One region of the Pasteurella oralis genome, then DNA from elsewhere that is predicted to be linked to it. Evidence: riboswitches for the same ligand, from Rfam matches in the RefSeq annotation. Region 1 holds a riboswitch; each other region holds the start of a gene.
The links. Region 1 has a riboswitch for thiamine pyrophosphate ahead of thiC (phosphomethylpyrimidine synthase ThiC). Riboswitches for the same ligand answer to the same signal wherever they lie in the genome.

Region 1 (6,155 bases):
TAGGGTATTTTCGATCTAATGCATTATTAAGCGTTCTGGGATGTAAACCAGCTTGAACAGAAAGTTGAGCAAGCGAACTGCCTTTTTCCTTAATTGCAGCAATAATATATGCGCGATGCATATTCTTTTTACTCTTTTTCATTATGTGATATCCTTATGACTTAAATTAATACATGCTTCAGCACACATGTGAGTAACTGATAAGAACTATACAACCATTTTCAAAGGAACTCAATAGTTCTTTTTCAAAAAATTTATCTTCTTGATTTAATTTCAAACAGATCAATAGGTTAAATTCTCACAAAGTCAACATCAGTAGAGTTCCTAACAAGGTTTTTATGCAGAACTATCAAGAGTGGTTTTCAATTAAAGAGCTTATGGGAAAGGGATTGTATTTACCTTCATCAGATAAAGGTATTGTGAAAAAAGCAGCTCGTGAGGGATGGATAAAGCGCCAAAGAGAAGGGGTTAAAGGAAGAACATTTGAATATCATTACTCTTCATTTCCAGTTGCTGTACAAAAACAACTTGGATTATATGACGAAAATAATCCTGTGAGTAACTCTTCTTTTAGTAAAGATATCGATGAACGAACCCATCATTATTCAACGCAACTACAAGTCAGTAAAGCAGGAAATAGCGAAGATCAGGTACAAATTCCCGTTTATCAAGATATTACCCTCAATCATTTTAACATACCACCTGATGATTACATTGGATTAAGTACCCAATGGTTAAGTTTAAGAGGAATAGTTCCTAATAAACTTGCTTTTATTGTTGCTTCTGGAGATAGTATGCAGCCGACGATTCACAGCGGTGATCTTCTGCTAATTAATCGCGCGGTAATAACACCTAAAGATGGTGAAATTTATCTTATGCGTTTCGGCAAACAGCTATGGATAAAACGAATTCAAGGGCTACCAAATGGTATTCGATTAATTAGTGATAATCAGCTTATTTATCCACCGATTGAATTAGATATGGGAGAAGATAAAAATGTTGAAATTATTGGTCGAGTTGTGTTTATAGGTCATCATTTAATTTAATCGCTCAAAAAATAATTGATATTAGTTTAATTTTTATATTTCATTTATTACTTAGTTTAAATTTTATTCAGCCATATAAAAATAAGCTATTATTAAAATGTTTTTTATTATTTATCTACGAATAAAATCGGGTTAATTAAAAATGATCACTCCCTTAATTTATTTTTAATGATAGTATTATAATAAATACCAATTTGTATTTATTTTAATCTATAAAACCCTTCAGTAATAAAAAAATCTGCACTTCAATTGGATAATCAATCCCATCTTAAAGTGCAGATCTGCTATTAAATCTTATCGTTATTTAACTTAACGCCAAGATTTATATTGATTGATCAACCCATTAGTCGAACTATCATGGCTTTCAATTTTGCCATCACTAGCTAATTCTGGCAAAATGCGATTTGCCAATTGTTTGCCTAATTCAACTCCCCATTGATCGAAGCTATAAATATTAAAAATCACACCTTGTACAAAAATTTTATGCTCATACATTGCAATTAATGCGCCTAAGCTAAATGGTGTCATTTTTTGTACTAAAATAGAGTTAGTTGGTTTATTACCCGTAAAGACTTTGAATGGCACAATGTCTTTCACTTCATCTAGTGACTTACCTGCATTGATAAATTCAGCTTCAACCTCTTGCTTACTTTTACCAAAAGCCAGAGCTTCAGTTTGCGCAAAGAAATTTGATAATAATTTCTCATGATGATCAGCAAGTGGATTGTGTGTTTGCGCTGGCGCAATAAAGTCACAAGGGATTAGAGTCGTGCCTTGATGGATAAGTTGATAGAAAGCATGCTGACCATTAGTACCAGGTTCCCCCCAAATGATTGGTCCCGTTTGATAATTATTAATCTCCTTCCCATCACGATCAATGTATTTTCCATTTGATTCCATATTACCTTGTTGGAAATACGCCGCAAAACGATGTAAGTATTGATCATAAGGTAAGATAGCTTCTGTTTGCGCCCCTAAAAAATTCGTATTCCATAAGCCAACGAGCGCTAAAGTAGTTGGAATATTTTGTTCGATTGGCGCGGTACGGAAATGTTGATCCATCGCGTGCGCCCCTGCTAAAAGAGCTTCAAAATGCTCAAAACCAATTGATAATGCAATAGATAATCCAATCGCTGACCATAATGAATAACGACCACCAACCCAATCCCAGAATTCAAACATATTATGAGTATCAATACCAAATTCAGCTACAGCTTTAGCATTGGTTGAAAGGGCAGCAAAGTGTTTCGCTACATGCTGCTGTTCTTTAGCACTTGCTAAGAACCAATCACGCGCAGAAATCGCATTTGTCATAGTTTCTTGAGTGGTAAAAGTTTTCGAAGCCACCAAAAACAGGGTCGTTTCTGGATTCACTTTCTTCAACACTTCCGCGACATGTGTTCCATCAACATTCGATACAAAATGTAAATTCAAATGATTTTTATAAGGACGTAGTGCTTCAGTAACCATATAAGGCCCTAAGTCTGAACCACCAATACCAATATTAATCACATCAGTAATTGCTTTACCTGTATAACCTTTCCATTCACCTGAAATGACACGTTGACAAAACGCTTTCATTTTTGCTAATACCGCATTTACCTCTGGCATCACATCCTGCCCATCAACTAACACTGCTGTATTTGCTCGATTACGTAATGCCGTATGTAAGACAGCACGATCTTCGGTTCTATTGATTTTTTCACCTGTAAACATTGCTTCAATAGCATCAGATAATGCACATTCATTTGCTAATTGACGTAACAACGCTAATGTTTCTTTAGTCACATTATTTTTCGAAAAATCCACCAAAATCTCGTTATTAAACATCAATGAATAATCTGCAAAACGATCTTTTTCTTGAGCAAAAAGTTGCTGAATTGTCACCGCACTTTGTTGTTGGTTATGCTGTTCTAAGGCTTTCCATGCAGCAGTAGATGTTGGGTTAATGTTTTTCATAGCTTTTCCTTTTTTATGTCATATCAAATGAATGAAATAATATACTAAATTAGTTTTTTGGTTAAGAGGCAAAGGTTGAGTAAAAGCAAAGTTAAGTTTTATAAATCAATTAATTGTCTTATTTCTCTCCAAAGTCACAACTATTTTGTGATATAGCTCACATTTCTCAGTTTCTTTCTTGTTTTTTTTGTTTCTTTACTTTTATACTCTTGCCCACTTGTCGGAGTGCTTTCGAGCTGAGACCATATTGGGATCCGTCGAACCTGTTAGGTTAATACTTGCGTAGGGAACAAGTTAAAATTCATCAAAATTAGACCGCTCTTTAGTGATAAGGGAAACCTTATTTAACTAAAGCGATGAGTTCACCCCTCCCTCACTTCAACAAGCAATTTACTTTATTACACATTAAAAAGGTATATTTGCTTATGTCAAAACTTACAACTCGCCGTGAAAAACGTGCTTCAGCCCAAAGTTTCATTCAAACATTAAAAGGTTATCAGCATCCCAGCTCTTCGCGCATTTACCTGCAAGGCTCACGAGCTGATATCCAAGTACCTATGCGTGAAATTCATTTAAGTCCGACATTAGTTGGTGGTGATAAAGATAACCCGCAATATGAAGCTAATGAGTCCATTCCTATTTATGACACGTCAGGCATTTATGGCGATGAAAATCAACACATTGATGTTACTAAAGGTATCCCTGCTTATCGTGATGCTTGGATCTTAGAACGTAGTGACACTGAATACCTCACAGGATTAAGCTCAGAATATGCTAATCAACGCTTGCAAGATAACACATTAGATGAATTGCGTTTTCAGCTTAAACGTCAAGTCAAACAAGGCAAAATAGGAAAACGAGTAACGCAATTACACTATGCACGTCAAGGCATTATTACGCCAGAAATGGAATTTATCGCGCTTCGTGAAAATATGGGACGAGACAGAATTAAAAGCGGAATACTATTACAACAACATCAAGGACAGAATTTTGGTGCTCAAATTCCTCCCCATATTACACCTGAATTCGTACGCCAAGAAGTCGCCGCTGGTCGTGCCATTATTCCTTGTAACATCAATCACCCTGAATTAGAACCAATGATTATTGGACGTAATTTTTTAGTCAAAGTCAATGCTAATATTGGTAACTCTGCTGTGACCTCATCAATAGAGGAAGAAGTAGAAAAATTAGTATGGGCTATTCGTTGGGGAGCAGATACAGTAATGGATCTGTCTACTGGACGTCATATTCACGAAACACGCGAATGGATTATTCGTAATAGCCCTGTGCCAATTGGTACTGTCCCACTCTATCAAGCATTAGAAAAAGTCAGCGGTGTCGCTGAAAATCTTACTTGGGCAATCTTTAAAGACACGATTATCGAACAAGCCGAACAAGGAGTAGATTATTTTACAATTCATGCTGGCACCTTATTACGTTACATCCCAATGACAGCAAAACGCTTAACTGGCATTGTTTCTCGCGGTGGTTCAATTATGGCAAAATGGTGCCTAGCTCACCATTGCGAAAATTTCTTATATACTCATTTCCGTGAAATTTGTGAGATTTGTGCGCGCTATGATGTATCGTTATCTTTAGGTGATGGTTTACGTCCAGGATCAATTCAAGATGCCAATGATGAAGCCCAGTTTTCAGAGCTGTATACACTAGGTGAGCTCACTAAAATTGCTTGGGAATATGATGTCCAAGTGATGATAGAAGGTCCTGGACACATTCCAATGCACATGATTCAACGTAATGTTACTGAAGAACTCTCTCATTGTCACGAAGCGCCATTCTATACGTTAGGCCCTCTTACCACTGATATTGCCCCAGGTTATGATCATTTCACTTCTGGCATCGGAGCTGCCATGATTGGCTGGTTTGGTTGTGCGATGTTGTGTTATGTGACACCAAAAGAGCATTTAGGATTGCCTGACAAACACGATGTTAAACAAGGGTTAATTACTTATAAAATAGCCGCTCATGCAGCAGATTTAGCTAAAGGCCATCCTGCTGCTCAAATTCGCGATAATGCGATGTCAAAAGCCCGCTTTGAATTCCGTTGGGAAGATCAATTTAATCTTTCCCTTGATCCAGAAACTGCACGAACCTATCACGATGAAACCTTACCACAAGAATCGGGCAAAATAGCTCATTTCTGTTCTATGTGTGGTCCGAAATTCTGCTCGATGAAAATTTCACAAGAAGTGCGTGATTACGCAAAAGAGTTACAACAAATAGATGTTACTAATATAGACGAATCCCAAACTAAAGGTTTGCGTGAAATGGCAGAAAAATTCCGTGAAAAAGGCAGTGAAATTTATCATCAAAGCCAACATTTAACACAATAACTTTGTAAATTATTTAAATATTGAGCTTAATAAAAAGAAGACGCTAAATGATGCGTCCTCTCTTATGCAAAAGTGCGGTCACTTTTCGCCAAGTTTTATATCACTAAATCAGAGAATACAAAATGCCATTATCCGATCAAACATTTTTACGCTATAGCCGCCAGCTATTACTTGAAGAATGTGGGCTTGAAGGGCAAATACGTTTAGAAAAAAGTAGCATACTGATTGTTGGCTTAGGTGGATTAGGTTCTGTTGTAGCACAGTATTTAGTCGGTTCTGGTGTAGGAAAAGTCTATCTTGCCGATTTTGATACAGTTGATATTAGTAATCTTCCTCGCCAAATTTTATACAGTACAAAAGACATTAATCTTGCGAAAGTACAAGCAGCTAAAACCCGTTTAACAGCGATTAATCCACAAGTCGAATTAGTCACCATTACTGGTCAACTGGGTTTGACTCAGCTAAATTATTGGGCAAAAAAAGTCAATTTAGTCTTAGATTGTACAGACAACATGCCTACACGCCATCATATTAATCAAGCTTGTGTTGGGCTGAATAAACCCCTCATTTCGGGTGCAGCTATCGGTTTATCAGGGCAACTGATTAGCCTAACAGATTATCATACGCAAGGTTGTTACGCTTGTTTATATCCTGATCAAGAACTAGCACACTTAAACTGTAAAACAGCAGGTATTCTCGCTCCTGTAGTCGGTACAATTGGCTGTTTACAAGCGCTTGAAGCTCTGAAATATCTATTGGGCTTAAACGTTTCTAGTGCAGGCAAATTAACATTATT
Region 2 (6,155 bases), on a different contig from region 1:
ATCATTGCATAACGTTCCCAATCACGCCCTTGATCTTGATAATATTGTTCCATAGCGGCAAAGCTTAATGCCAAAGCGCCACTTTCACCAAAAGGGCGTAAGCGCATATCTGTTCGATAAACAAATCCATCAACTGTATATTGATCTAATGCGCTAATTAAACGTTGTCCTAACCGTGTGAAAAATTTAGCGTTTTCAACCCTTTTTCGTGCACCGATGGTTTCACCATTAGCTGGATAAGTGAAAATTAAGTCAATATCTGAAGAAAAATTGAGTTCAAAACCACCAAGTTTACCCATGCCTAAAATATAGAGCTGCTGTGGCTGACCTTGTTCATCCATGGGTGTTCCCATTTCTTCACAAGCACGCACATAGAGCCAATCTCGAGCTGCAATAATTAAGCTCTCAGCTAACTGAGATAAACGAAGAAAAATATCTTCTACGGTACCTAAATTTAGACTTTGGCAAAAACTGAGCTTAGCCATTTCTTGATTGCGAAATTGACGCAGGACTTTATAAAGTTGCTCTTCTGAATGAGTTTGCGTTAATAGGATATTTAGCCGAACTACATATTGATCGCATTCATCTAACTTAGGAGGATTATGCCAACATTGTTGTAAAAAGTGTGGCTGTTTTGACAATACATCGGCAAAGAAGTCTGACATTGCAATAGCATAACGAAGCTGCCCGATTGAGCTATTGAGATCGTCTTTATCCAGTTCAATTTGTTGCAATAACGTGATGTCATATTGGTCAGGAAATGTATTTATCAGTTGTTGAGCAAGTTGAGCTAATTTGTGATCAAATTGGTTAAAAGATAAAGACATGAGAAATCCTATTAAATACACAAGAAACAGACTGACTTTAGCATAAAATAGCGGTTTTCACTGTAGTAATTTTTCACTTTTGCGATGGAAGTTCCAGAATTTTAGACAAATAATTTTTTGGTTTCTCTTTTATATTTTATTTTTCTTCTATTTGAAAATATAAGCTATAGGAATCAATAAATAACCTTTTGTTTCCTCATAAAATATTATAGACTTACCCACTTAGTCGGGGTGCTACTTTGATGGCTGAGATAATACCCGTGAACCTGATGCAGTTAATACTGGCGTAGGAAACTAACAGTCAATATTACTGTGTACTTTTTTGATGCCATAACAAGAGAGGACACAATGTCTAAATTTAAAACTTCTTTATTTTTAACCGCATTTTCAACCTTTTCATTGGCTGCGTTTGCACAAATGCAAACTATCAATGTTTATACTTATGACTCTTTTACATCAGATTGGGGAGCTGGTCCAAAGATAAAAACAGCATTTGAAAAACAATTTCCACAATGCCAAGTAAATTTCACTGCGTTTGGTGATTCTGGCACTATGTTTAATCGCTTACGTTTAGAAGGGAAAAAAACGAAAGCAGATATTGTTGTTGGGTTAGATAATTATGTATTAGAAGAAGCGAGAAAAAGCGAGTTATTTGCGCCAAATACAGTCGATTTAAATCAACTTTCGTTACCAATTATATGGAAAGATAAGACTTTTTTACCTTATGATTTTGGGCAATTTGCTTTTATTTATGATAAGACAAAAGTACAAAATCCACCGCAAAGTTTACAAGAACTGGTTACCCGCGATGATTTAAACATTATTTACCAAGATCCGCGTACGAGTAGTGTTGGACGTGGTTTATTAATTTGGATGAATAAAGTTTATCCTGAACATGAAATTACACAAGCATGGCAAAAGCTTGCTAAACATACAGTCACAGTAGGAAAAGGCTGGTCTGATACATATGGCGCTTTCTTAAAAGGTGAGGCAGACTTAGTACTTAGTTATAGTACATCGCCGTTGTATCATCTTGTATTTGAACAAAAAGATCAGTACATGGCAACAGAGTTTACTGAAGGTGGCGTACTTCAAATTGAAACAGCCGCAAAAGTGATAAATCGTGATAATGTTTGTGCTGATCATTTTCTTACATTTTTAATTCAACCTGAAGCTCAGCTGCATTTAGTTAAAAATAATGTGATGCTATCTGTAATTGACGCACAAATTGAACCGCATTTTGATGCATTAAAAGTAAAACAATTGCAATCGAAAGTATTAGATACTACCCAAGTTAATGCACAACAGCTAAAAAAATGGATCGCTGTTTGGCAAACAACCTTAACTAAGTAATCACATGTTGCAACTATTGATGTCACCAAAATTTCGCCCGTCCCACTATTTGGGCGGAATTTTGGTGATTTTATTACTTATTGTCTTTTATGTTTTTCCATTAACTGCTGTTTTTTCTATTCAAGGTGAGTATAGTTGGTATTATTTACTGACTGATCGGTATTTGCATCACGTTATTTTATTTAGTCTTTGGCAGGCATTTTTATCCGCATTGTTGTCTGTTATTTTTGGGGCATTATTAGCACGCGCATTTTTTTATCAACAGTTTATTGCGAATACATTGATTTTAAAGTTGTTTTCATTAACTTTTGTTTTGCCTGCTTTAGTAGCAATTTTTGGTTTATTAGGTGTATATGGTAGTTCAGGTTGGTTAGCTACGTTAATGGCAATTGGAGATATTAATTGGACACCAAACATCTATGGATTAACGGGTATTTTAATCGCGCACCTGTTTTTTAATATTCCATTAGCGACTCGAATGTTTTTGCAAGGATTACAACATATTCCCATTCAACAAAGACAGCTTGCTGCTCAACTTAATATTCGTGGTTGGCAATTTATACGCCTAATTGAGCTACCTTATTTGCGTCAGCAATTATCTCCTGTCTTTACTTTAATTTTTATGCTGTGCTTTACTAGTTTTGCCATTGTGTTAACCCTTGGTGGTGGACCTAAGTATACGACATTAGAAGTTGCCATTTATCAAGCAGTACTGTTTGAATTTGATCTCCCAAAAGCAGCTTTATTTGCACTATTACAATTTATCTTTTGCTTCGGTTTATTTGTGTTAAGTAGCTTTTTAGCTAAGGTACCAGAAACAACATTACACAGTCGTCAATATTGGATTTCCCCTCAACCAAGAGCGGTTAGATTTTGGCAAATTTTATTGATTATATTGGCAACTAGTTTTGTATTGTTACCTTTGTTGCATATTTTATTTTCCGCGTTATTTTCGCCAAAGCTGTTTTCTATATGGTTACAACCTCAACTGTGGAAAGCAATAGGTTATTCCGCATTGATAGCGCCAACTTCTGCTTTTATCGCACTAATCTTGTCATTTGCTTTATTACTATGCGCAAGGCAGTTATATTGGTTGGAATATCGTCGCTTTTCTGATTTGATTCTTAATATTGGTGCGACAATTTTAGCTATTCCTACGCTTGTTGTTGCGATTGGATTATTCATTCTATTACGTGAGATTGATTTTTCTACACTACATCTTTTTATAGTTGTAGTATGCTGTAACGCGCTAGCTGCGATGCCATTTGTATTACGAATTCTTGCAGTTCCGATGAATAACAACATGATTTACTACGAAAAATTATGTCAATCTCTGCATCTTCGAGGCTGGCAACGTTTTTCCTTGATTGAATGGCATACTTTACGTTCGCCAGTAAAGTATGCTTTTGCATTAGCTTGCGCTTTATCTCTAGGGGATTTCACTGCGATTGCCTTATTTGGTAATGAAGATTTTACTTCTCTGCCACATTTGCTCTATCAACAACTTGGTCATTATCGTAGCCAAGAGGCTGCTGTTACTGCGTTTATCTTATTAGTTTTTTGTATGGCTGCTTTTATTTTAATTGAGTGGCATAAGGAAAAAGATAATGATTAAATTACATCAGGTGCAATTTTGTTATAAAACAGCCAGATTTGAGTTGGATTTACATATTCCAGCACAACAGAAAGTCGCTGTCATTGGGGCGAGCGGTGCAGGTAAAAGTACATTATTAAATTTGATTGCAGGCTTTGAATTTGTAGAGCGAGGTGAAGTTTGGTTGAATGGTGAAAATCATACGAAAACACAACCGCATCAGCGTCCTGTTTCAATTTTATTTCAGGAGAACAACTTATTTACTCATCTTACTGTAGCGGAAAATATTGCCTTAGGATTAAAGCCAAGTTTAAAGTTAAATCAAATTGAGCAACAGAAAGTACATGATGTCGCAGCAGCGGTTGGTTTAGAAAAATATTTAGGCCAACTACCGCAAAACTTATCAGGTGGACAAAGGCAACGCGTTGCATTAGCACGTTGTTTGTTACGCGATAAACCAATTTTATTACTCGATGAGCCTTTTTCCGCGCTTGATCCTAATTTGCGTGTAGAAATGTTGGAATTAATTGATCAATTATGTATAGAGAAACAGCTGACTTTAATCGTGGTTACTCATCAGCCAAATGAATTATTGGAAAAAATTGATCGTATTATTCAAGTTGAGCATGGTAGGATTAGTCAATCGCAGATTTTAATTAGATAATTTTATTGGAAAATAGACCGCACTTTTAAGCGGTATATAACAAAGGAAATAGAAAAAATATGACAACAACAACTTTTGAGGTGCGAACCCTAACACCACATCCAACGTTAGAATATTGGTCTGTATGTAAAATCGAAGCGTTATTTGAGACTCCCTTTCTTGATTTAGTATATCGTGCAGCACAGGTACATCGTGAAAATTTCAATCCGAAAGCAATTCAGTTGTCTACCTTAATGTCAATTAAAACAGGTGGTTGCCCAGAAGATTGTGGTTATTGCCCCCAGTCTGCTCGTTATCAAACTGGCGTACAAAATCAACAATTATTAGATGTCGAAGAAATTGTTGCCAAAGCCAAAATTGCAAAAGCACGCGGTGCTGGGCGTTTTTGTATGGGCGCAGCATGGCGAGGTCCAAAGCCAAAAGATATGGAAAAGGTAACTGCTATTATTAAAGCAGTGAAAGAATTGGGTTTAGAAACTTGTGGGACGTTTGGTTTATTACAAGATGGAATGGCAGAAGATTTAAAACAGGCAGGCTTAGATTACTATAATCATAATTTAGATACTGCGCCAGAACACTATCATAATGTGATCGGAACACGTCAATTTGATGATCGTATTAATACTTTAGGTAAAGTTCGTCAAGCGGGATTAAAAGTGTGCTGTGGCGGTATTATTGGTATGAATGAAACAAGAAAAGAGCGTGCAGGATTGATTGCAAGCTTGGCTAATTTAGATCCTCAACCAGAGTCAGTACCAATTAACCAACTTGTTAAAGTTGAGGGTACGCCGTTAGCTGAGGCAGCTGAATTAGATTGGACAGAATTTGTTCGTACGATTGCCGTTGCACGAATTACGATGCCGAAAAGTTATGTGCGTTTATCAGCAGGGCGTCAAGGTATGTCAGAAGAAATGCAGGCGATGTGTTTTATGGCTGGCGCGAATTCTATTTTCTATGGAGATAAGTTATTAGTGACGGGAAACCCAGAAGAAGATGGTGATCAATTGTTGATGGCTAAATTGGATTTAGAGCCAGAAACTGAAGAAAATCGTTATCGTGCTGAATAAGTGCGGTCAGTTTTTACAATATTTTAATAACACAGTCGTCAGAACAACTAGCTAATAGTAAAGGGGCGAATTATATTCGCCCCAAGCTTTTTTACTGATGGTACTATTGTTTTACTTGTTGTTTGATTGCATCAGCCACTAATTCGGCTTCAGGTCCTAGAATGACTTGTAAACCATTTTCACCTAATTTTACGTTGCCTTTTGAACCAAGTACTTTGAGTTGTTCTTCATTCACTTTACTGCGATCAACTAAAGTTAAACGGAGGCGAGTGATACAAGCATCAATAGTTTGGAAGTTATCTTTACCACCTAAGGCAATAATAAAGTTAGCCGCACGTTCTTCACGAGAAGCATCTTTTTTCACTTCTACGACGACTTCGTCTTCTTCGCGACCTGGCGTTTTTAAGTTAAATGCTTTAATTGCAGCACGGAAGACGACATAGTAAATCACTGCGAATACGGCACCTTGTATTAATAGCATATACCATTGTGTCGCAAGTGGGTTTTGTGAAGAAAGCACCATATCAACGAAACCTGCACTGAAACCAAAACCTGCCATCCATTGCATTGATGCCGCGATAAATACGGATAACCCAGTTAATAAGGCGTGAATGACATAAAGCACAGGTGCGACAAACATGAAGGCAAAC
Region 3 (6,155 bases), on a different contig from region 1:
GGGTGAAAAGAAAACGCTAGGTAATTGGGGTGAAGTACAGCTGGAACGAGCGTTACAATTGGCAGGCTTAATAGAAGGACAACATTACACTGCACAAGCACATTTTAAAGATAATGAAGGTAAACATAATTACCCCGATTTTGTGTTAAATTTGCCTGACAATAAGCATTTAATCATTGATAGTAAAATGTCATTAGTTGCTTATGAAAATGCAGTGAATACGGAAGATGAAATAACTCGTCACAGTAAATTACGTGAACATATTAAAGCGATAAAAAATCATATCGATGACTTATCACGTAAAGATTATAGCAACTTAATTGGCATGCGCAGCCCAAATTTTGTTCTGATGTTTATTGCCCTTGAACCTGCTTATATCGAAGCAATGAAAATGGAGCCAAACTTATTTAATTATGGTTACGAGAAAAATGTTATTGTCGTTTCGCACACTACTTTAATGCCTATTTTACGCACAGTTGCAAACTTATGGCGAATCGAGCGAGGGAATAGTGAAGCTAAAGAAATTAGTGCTCGAGCAGGTGACATTTATAATCAAATTTGTTTAATTGCAGAACGTTTGAATAAGCTTGGTAACAGCATTTCTACAGCCAGTACACATTACAACAGCACAGTAACCGCGCTTATTGGACAGCAAGGCTTAGTTGGAAAAGTTGAACGTTTTAAAGCACTTTCTGCAAAAGCCAATAAAAATATGCCTACCGTAGAATTATTACATAATGATATCGAGAACGAACGGTTACAAATGGTAAAAGCAGAAGAAAATCAAACCGAAAGCCAAACGAGTTAATCTACTCAATAAAAAAACAGCAGTAAATATTAACTTGTTGCTGCTGTTTTTTAACTTTATTTGATTTGTAATTCCACATACTGCTGACGAATAATGTCCTTAAATCGCTCACTCGCCAACACCCAGTCGATAGGAACGAGAGACATCCAATTAAAAAAGCTCGCGAAAAATAATAGTCGCTTTTTATCATATGCAATTTTATTTCATAAAATGACTCTCTTTAACCCGATTTCTCGGTAAACATAATTACTGCCATACCTATTAAACAAAAAGCAACGCCTAACCAATCCTGCCAGCGTAAAGGTTGACCATCAACTAACCACAGCCAAATCAGTGCTACGCTAATATACACGCCACCATAAGCTGCATAAATTCGCCCACTTGCGGTAGGATGTAAGGTCAACAAATAAACAAATAATGTTAGGCTAAGCGCAGCTGGAATCAGTAGCCACGCGCTTTTTTCTTGACGTAGCCATAAATAAGGTAACCAACAGCCAATAATTTCAGCTAATGCAGTTAAAATAAATAAACCCAAAGTTTGTAGCATAAACTATCCTTAATCATTCACTAAAATAGAATACTCTGCTGAAGAAATCATCACAACTAAATTAAATAATGTGATATTGATCACAATTCTTTAATAAATTACTTCTCTTTTTAACTAACTTAGGTAGCCTTATTGCACTTTAGTCGGGGTGCTTTACAAAATAAGTAAAGCTGAGATGATACCCGTGAACCTGATACAGCTCGTACTGACGTAGGAAACTAATTATGCCAATACTTCCCCCTTTTCTTTTATCATTTTCTATTTTTCAATTATTTTTCTTGCAACGCTGAATGAATGGTTTAAACCATGAATGCCGTTGAAATTCGTAATTTAACTTTGCGTTATAATCAAGCGCCATTATTTGCTGATTTTTCTTTTTGCTTGCCCAAAGGAAAATGGATAAGCTTACTCGGTGCATCTGGTGTGGGAAAATCAACGTTATTACGTGCGATTGCAGGATTAGAAAACACTGCTAAAACGCAAGGCGAAATTCATTTCCCACAAGGGGGAAAAGTCAGCTACATGGCGCAACAAGATGCGCTCTACCCATGGCTATCTGTTTTAGATAATGTCCAACTCATTCATCATTTGAACAACACAAAAAATGCAGCGACAATCGCTAGAGCTAAACAATTGCTGACTGCAGTAAACATGGACAACCACCAACATAAAGCCTGTTATTACCTGTCTGGCGGGCAACGTCAACGCATTGCACTTGCTCGTACGTTAATGCAGGAAGCAGAAATCATTTTAATGGATGAACCTTTCTCGGCATTGGACGCCATCTCTCGCTTACAATTACAAAATCTCGCTCATACCTTATTGAAAGATAAAACCGTATTATTTATTACACATGATCCACAAGAAGCTATTCGTTTAAGCGATGAGATTTATATTTTGCAACATTATCCTGCCACGTTATCCACTAAAATTTCACCTATAGGCGATACACCACGAGAACTCGTGCAACACGATTTATGGCAATTACAACAATATCTACTTAACCAACTGATGCAGGGTGCAATTTGATGAAGGTGATCTCCCTAATTAAAGTCGCTTTTTTAGCTTTATTTTTACTCATTTGTTGGCAAAGTGCGGTCAGTTTTTTTGCTATTCCACATTATATGTTGCCGCCACCAACAGACATCTTAACGCAACTGACCAGTCGCTATGATTTACTCTGGCAGCATGCACAAGTCACCATGTTAGAAATCGGTTTAGGATTGAGTTTGGGTGTTATATTAGGCTTAATCTCCGCGCTATTACTCAGCCTATCTCCCCATTTATCCGCATTGTTATTGCCATTACTCGTTATTTCACAAGCTATTCCAGTATTCGCTATTGCACCCTTATTGGTGCTTTGGTTTGGCTACGGTCTTGCCTCCAAAATTGCTATGACTATCTTGATTATTTACTTCCCTGTCACCGCAGCCTGTTACGACGGACTACGCAATACACCAATGCAATGGCTCGAATTAGCTAAAACCATGAAAACTTCACCCATTGCAATGCTATTTAAAGTCCGCCTCCCCGCAGCCCTTCCCTCTTTTGCCTCTGGATTACGTATCGCAGTTTCTGTCGCCCCTATTGGCGCAATTGTAGGCGAGTGGGTCGGTTCTTCGCAGGGATTGGGTTATTTAATGTTACATGCAAATGCACGCATGCAAGTCGATTTAATGTTTTCAGCACTATTTATCTTGATGCTGATAAGTTTAACACTGTATTTCAGTGTGGATTATTTACTGAATAGATGGATCCCATGGATAAGATATTTGAAGTGATTTCACTTTTCTTTGTTTGGGCAAAGATAGATCAGCAAAAGGTAAATAAGCGCTTTTGAATAGCATTTTAACAACAGCTCACTGGGTAAACGAAGCAAATAAAAATTGCATAGATTGAGGGTCTTTATTTCATAGTATTGACCTAATGGAAAATTCAACGCTACAGAAGTAGCAAAACAAGAAACAGAATAAAGTGCTTTTAAAGTGCGGTCATTTTTTTAAAAATTTTAAAATCTCACCGCACTTTTATAACCAGCTAACTCAATGAAGCCTTTGTGTAAGCTGCCTGCTTGGAAAAGGCATTTTTAAGGAAATAACATTACGTAACGAAGTGAAAGTAACTTATTTATTGTTAAAAAATTCCTTTTTAATCAAGGATAAGCTACTTAGTCGGGGTATACCTTTCTTTTGCACAAGTAAAAGAAAGTAAAGATGAAACCTTACGTTAAAAATGATAGGAAACAACATGTCTACAACACAACAACTCATCAACAACGCAAACCAATATTGGCAAACATATATTCACCATCCCTTTGTACAACAACTTGCCAACGGCACATTGCCGAAAATCTGCTTTCAACACTATCTCAAACAAGATTATTTATTTCTGTTTCAATACAACCGAGCATTGTCACTGGGGATTTATAAAGCAGAAAATTTTGTCCAAATGAAAAACGCACATGATGCAATTGGCGCATTGTTGCACGAAATTCAGCTGCATATTCAATTTTGTGAAAGCTGGGGAATTGATGAAAAAACTTTATTGAGCACTAAAGAATCTGCTGCTTGTGTGGCATATACACGCTATGTGTTAGACATAGGCATGACAAACGGTTTAGCAGAACTTTACACAGCTATTGCGCCTTGCGCCATTGGTTATGCGGTGATAGCCAAACATATCGTGGAAAGTGATATTAGTCCTAAAAATAATCCATATCAAGCATGGATTGATGCTTATTCAGGTGAAGAATTTCAAACAGCTGCACAAAATACTACTAACCTATTAGACACACTGTGCGCAAATTTAACTGATACACAGATAAAGAAATTACAACATATTTTTAATACTGCCACCCGAATGGAATCTGCATTCTGGCAAATGGGCTTAGATTTAAGTTAAACAAAGTAGGAGAAAGATGATGCAAAAATTAGTTAAAAATACACTCACTCTGGCACTCGCAATGGGAGTCAGTTTTTCCGTATCGGCAAAAGAAAAATTGACGTTATTACTCGATTGGTTCGTCAATCCAGATCACGCAGCCATTATTGTGGCGCAACAAAAAGGCTATTTTGCACAAAATGACTTAGAGGTTGAAATTATTGAACCTGCCGACCCTTCTCTTCCCCCTAAACTGGTTGCCGCTGGTAAAGCAGATTTAGCCGTTGATTATCAACCACAACTGCAAATTCAAGTTGCCGAGGATTTGCCATTAACACGCGTTGGTACACTGGTTTCAACACCACTTAATAGCTTGATTGTATTAGAAAAAAGTAATATCAACAGTTTAGCTGATTTAAAAGGCAAAAAAATTGGTTATTCCGTGAGCGGTTTTGAAGATTCTTTGTTAACTGCAATGCTTAAATCGGCAGGATTAACTAATAAAGATGTAGAAATGATCAATGTGAATTGGTCGCTTTCTCCTTCTGTTATTAGTGGTCAGGTTGATGCAGTGATCGGAGGGTTCCGTAATGTAGAGCTTAACCAAATGAAGGTCGAGAAACACCCTGGTCGTGCGTTTTACCCCGAAGAACATGGTGTACCGATTTATGATGAACTTATTTTGGTCGCTAATAAACATAACATGGCAAAAGAAAAAATTAGTAAATTTCTGACCGCACTTGAACAAGCGACAATTTACACATTAAACCATCCTGACGATGCATGGCAAGCCTATGTGACCTATAAACCAAAAGAGTTAGATAATGAGATCAATCGCTTGGCTTGGCAAGATACTTTACCTCGCTTGACATTACGTCCTCGCGCGTTAGATGGGCATCGCTATGAACGTATGGCTGTATTCTTGAAAGATAATGGGTTGACAAAGGTCGTTAAACCATTAAGTGATTATGCAGTAGAAATTAAATAATTTTTTACGAGATATCGACATAAACAACAAATTAAACATGAAAAATTACCTAACCAAAATCAAAACCCAAAATCCCCTTATTCACAATATTACCAACGTGGTAGCAGCAAATTTCTCTGCCAACGGATTACTCGCTATTGGAGCCTCGCCATTAATGTCAGCAGCAATAGAAGAAATGGACGAAGTACCTCGTATTAGCCAAGCTTTAGTGATCAACATCGGTACCTTAATGGGCAAAGAAGTAGCAGCGATGGTATTGGCGGGGAAAACTGCAAATGAAGTAGGGATTCCTGTCGTATTAGATCCTGTGGGTGTTGGTGCCACTACTTTTCGTAAACAAACAGTGGCAACACTTCTGAAAGAAGTCAACTTTGCGGCAATTCGTGGTAATGCAGGCGAGATTGCGACAATCGCGGATGTTCACTGGCAAGCTAAAGGGGTGGACGCTGGAGCAGGCGATGCTGATTTAGCCAAAATCGCACAAGTTGTTGCACAGAAATACCGTTGTGTCGCAATGATCAGTGGCGCAACAGATTATTTAAGCGATGGACAACGCCAAGCACAAATTCATAATGGTACCCCTTTATTACCTAAAATTACTGCTTCAGGCTGTTTATTAAGTGCTATTTGTGGTGCGTTTTTATCTGTGGCTCAACCAGAAGACTATTTTCATGCCATGTTAGAAGCTGCAACAACTTATGCTATTGCAGGAGAACTCGCAGCACAAGGTTTAAACCCAAATCAACATGGTCAATTCTACATTCACTTATTAGATCAATTAGCCAGTATTACTCCACAACAAATTTTACAATATAAGAGGATTTCCCTATGAGCATTGCACAAGCATTAACAATTGCTGGTTCTGATAACTGCGGTGGTGCAGGTTTTCAAGCCGACTTAAAAACTTTCCAAATGCAGCATGTATTTGGTAT

Region 2: it holds a riboswitch for thiamine pyrophosphate, as region 1 does, so the genes downstream of both, thiB (thiamine ABC transporter substrate binding subunit) here and thiC (phosphomethylpyrimidine synthase ThiC) in region 1, are expected to answer to the same signal.
Region 3: it holds a riboswitch for thiamine pyrophosphate, as region 1 does, so the genes downstream of both, ACFSAV_RS09815 (ABC transporter ATP-binding protein) here and thiC (phosphomethylpyrimidine synthase ThiC) in region 1, are expected to answer to the same signal.

Annotation. Positions count from the first base shown of each region.
Region 1 covers NZ_JBHUFP010000007.1:37,492-43,646, reverse strand. The annotation lists gene ACFSAV_RS06275 (helix-turn-helix domain-containing protein) at 1-142, opposite strand, end outside; gene ACFSAV_RS06270 (helix-turn-helix domain-containing protein) at 378-1,046, shown strand; gene pgi (glucose-6-phosphate isomerase) at 1,356-3,005, opposite strand; TPP riboswitch at 3,217-3,311, shown strand; gene thiC (phosphomethylpyrimidine synthase ThiC) at 3,431-5,359, shown strand; gene ACFSAV_RS06255 (HesA/MoeB/ThiF family protein) at 5,482-6,155, shown strand, end outside.
Region 2 covers NZ_JBHUFP010000015.1:73,289-79,443, reverse strand. The annotation lists gene glnE (bifunctional [glutamate--ammonia ligase]-adenylyl-L-tyrosine phosphorylase/[glutamate--ammonia-ligase] adenylyltransferase) at 1-827, opposite strand, end outside; TPP riboswitch at 1,045-1,137, shown strand; gene thiB (thiamine ABC transporter substrate binding subunit) at 1,176-2,180, shown strand; gene thiP (thiamine/thiamine pyrophosphate ABC transporter permease ThiP) at 2,185-3,795, shown strand; gene thiQ (thiamine ABC transporter ATP-binding protein) at 3,788-4,438, shown strand; gene bioB (biotin synthase BioB) at 4,498-5,505, shown strand; gene nagE (N-acetylglucosamine-specific PTS transporter subunit IIBC) at 5,609-6,155, opposite strand, start outside.
Region 3 covers NZ_JBHUFP010000025.1:83,380-89,534, forward strand. The annotation lists gene ACFSAV_RS09805 (DNA recombination protein RmuC) at 1-808, shown strand, start outside; gene ACFSAV_RS09810 (YnfA family protein) at 1,029-1,355, opposite strand; TPP riboswitch at 1,490-1,589, shown strand; gene ACFSAV_RS09815 (ABC transporter ATP-binding protein) at 1,662-2,384, shown strand; gene ACFSAV_RS09820 (ABC transporter permease) at 2,384-3,136, shown strand; gene tenA (thiaminase II) at 3,603-4,256, shown strand; gene ACFSAV_RS09830 (ABC transporter substrate-binding protein) at 4,276-5,223, shown strand; gene thiM (hydroxyethylthiazole kinase) at 5,261-6,055, shown strand; gene thiD (bifunctional hydroxymethylpyrimidine kinase/phosphomethylpyrimidine kinase) at 6,052-6,155, shown strand, end outside.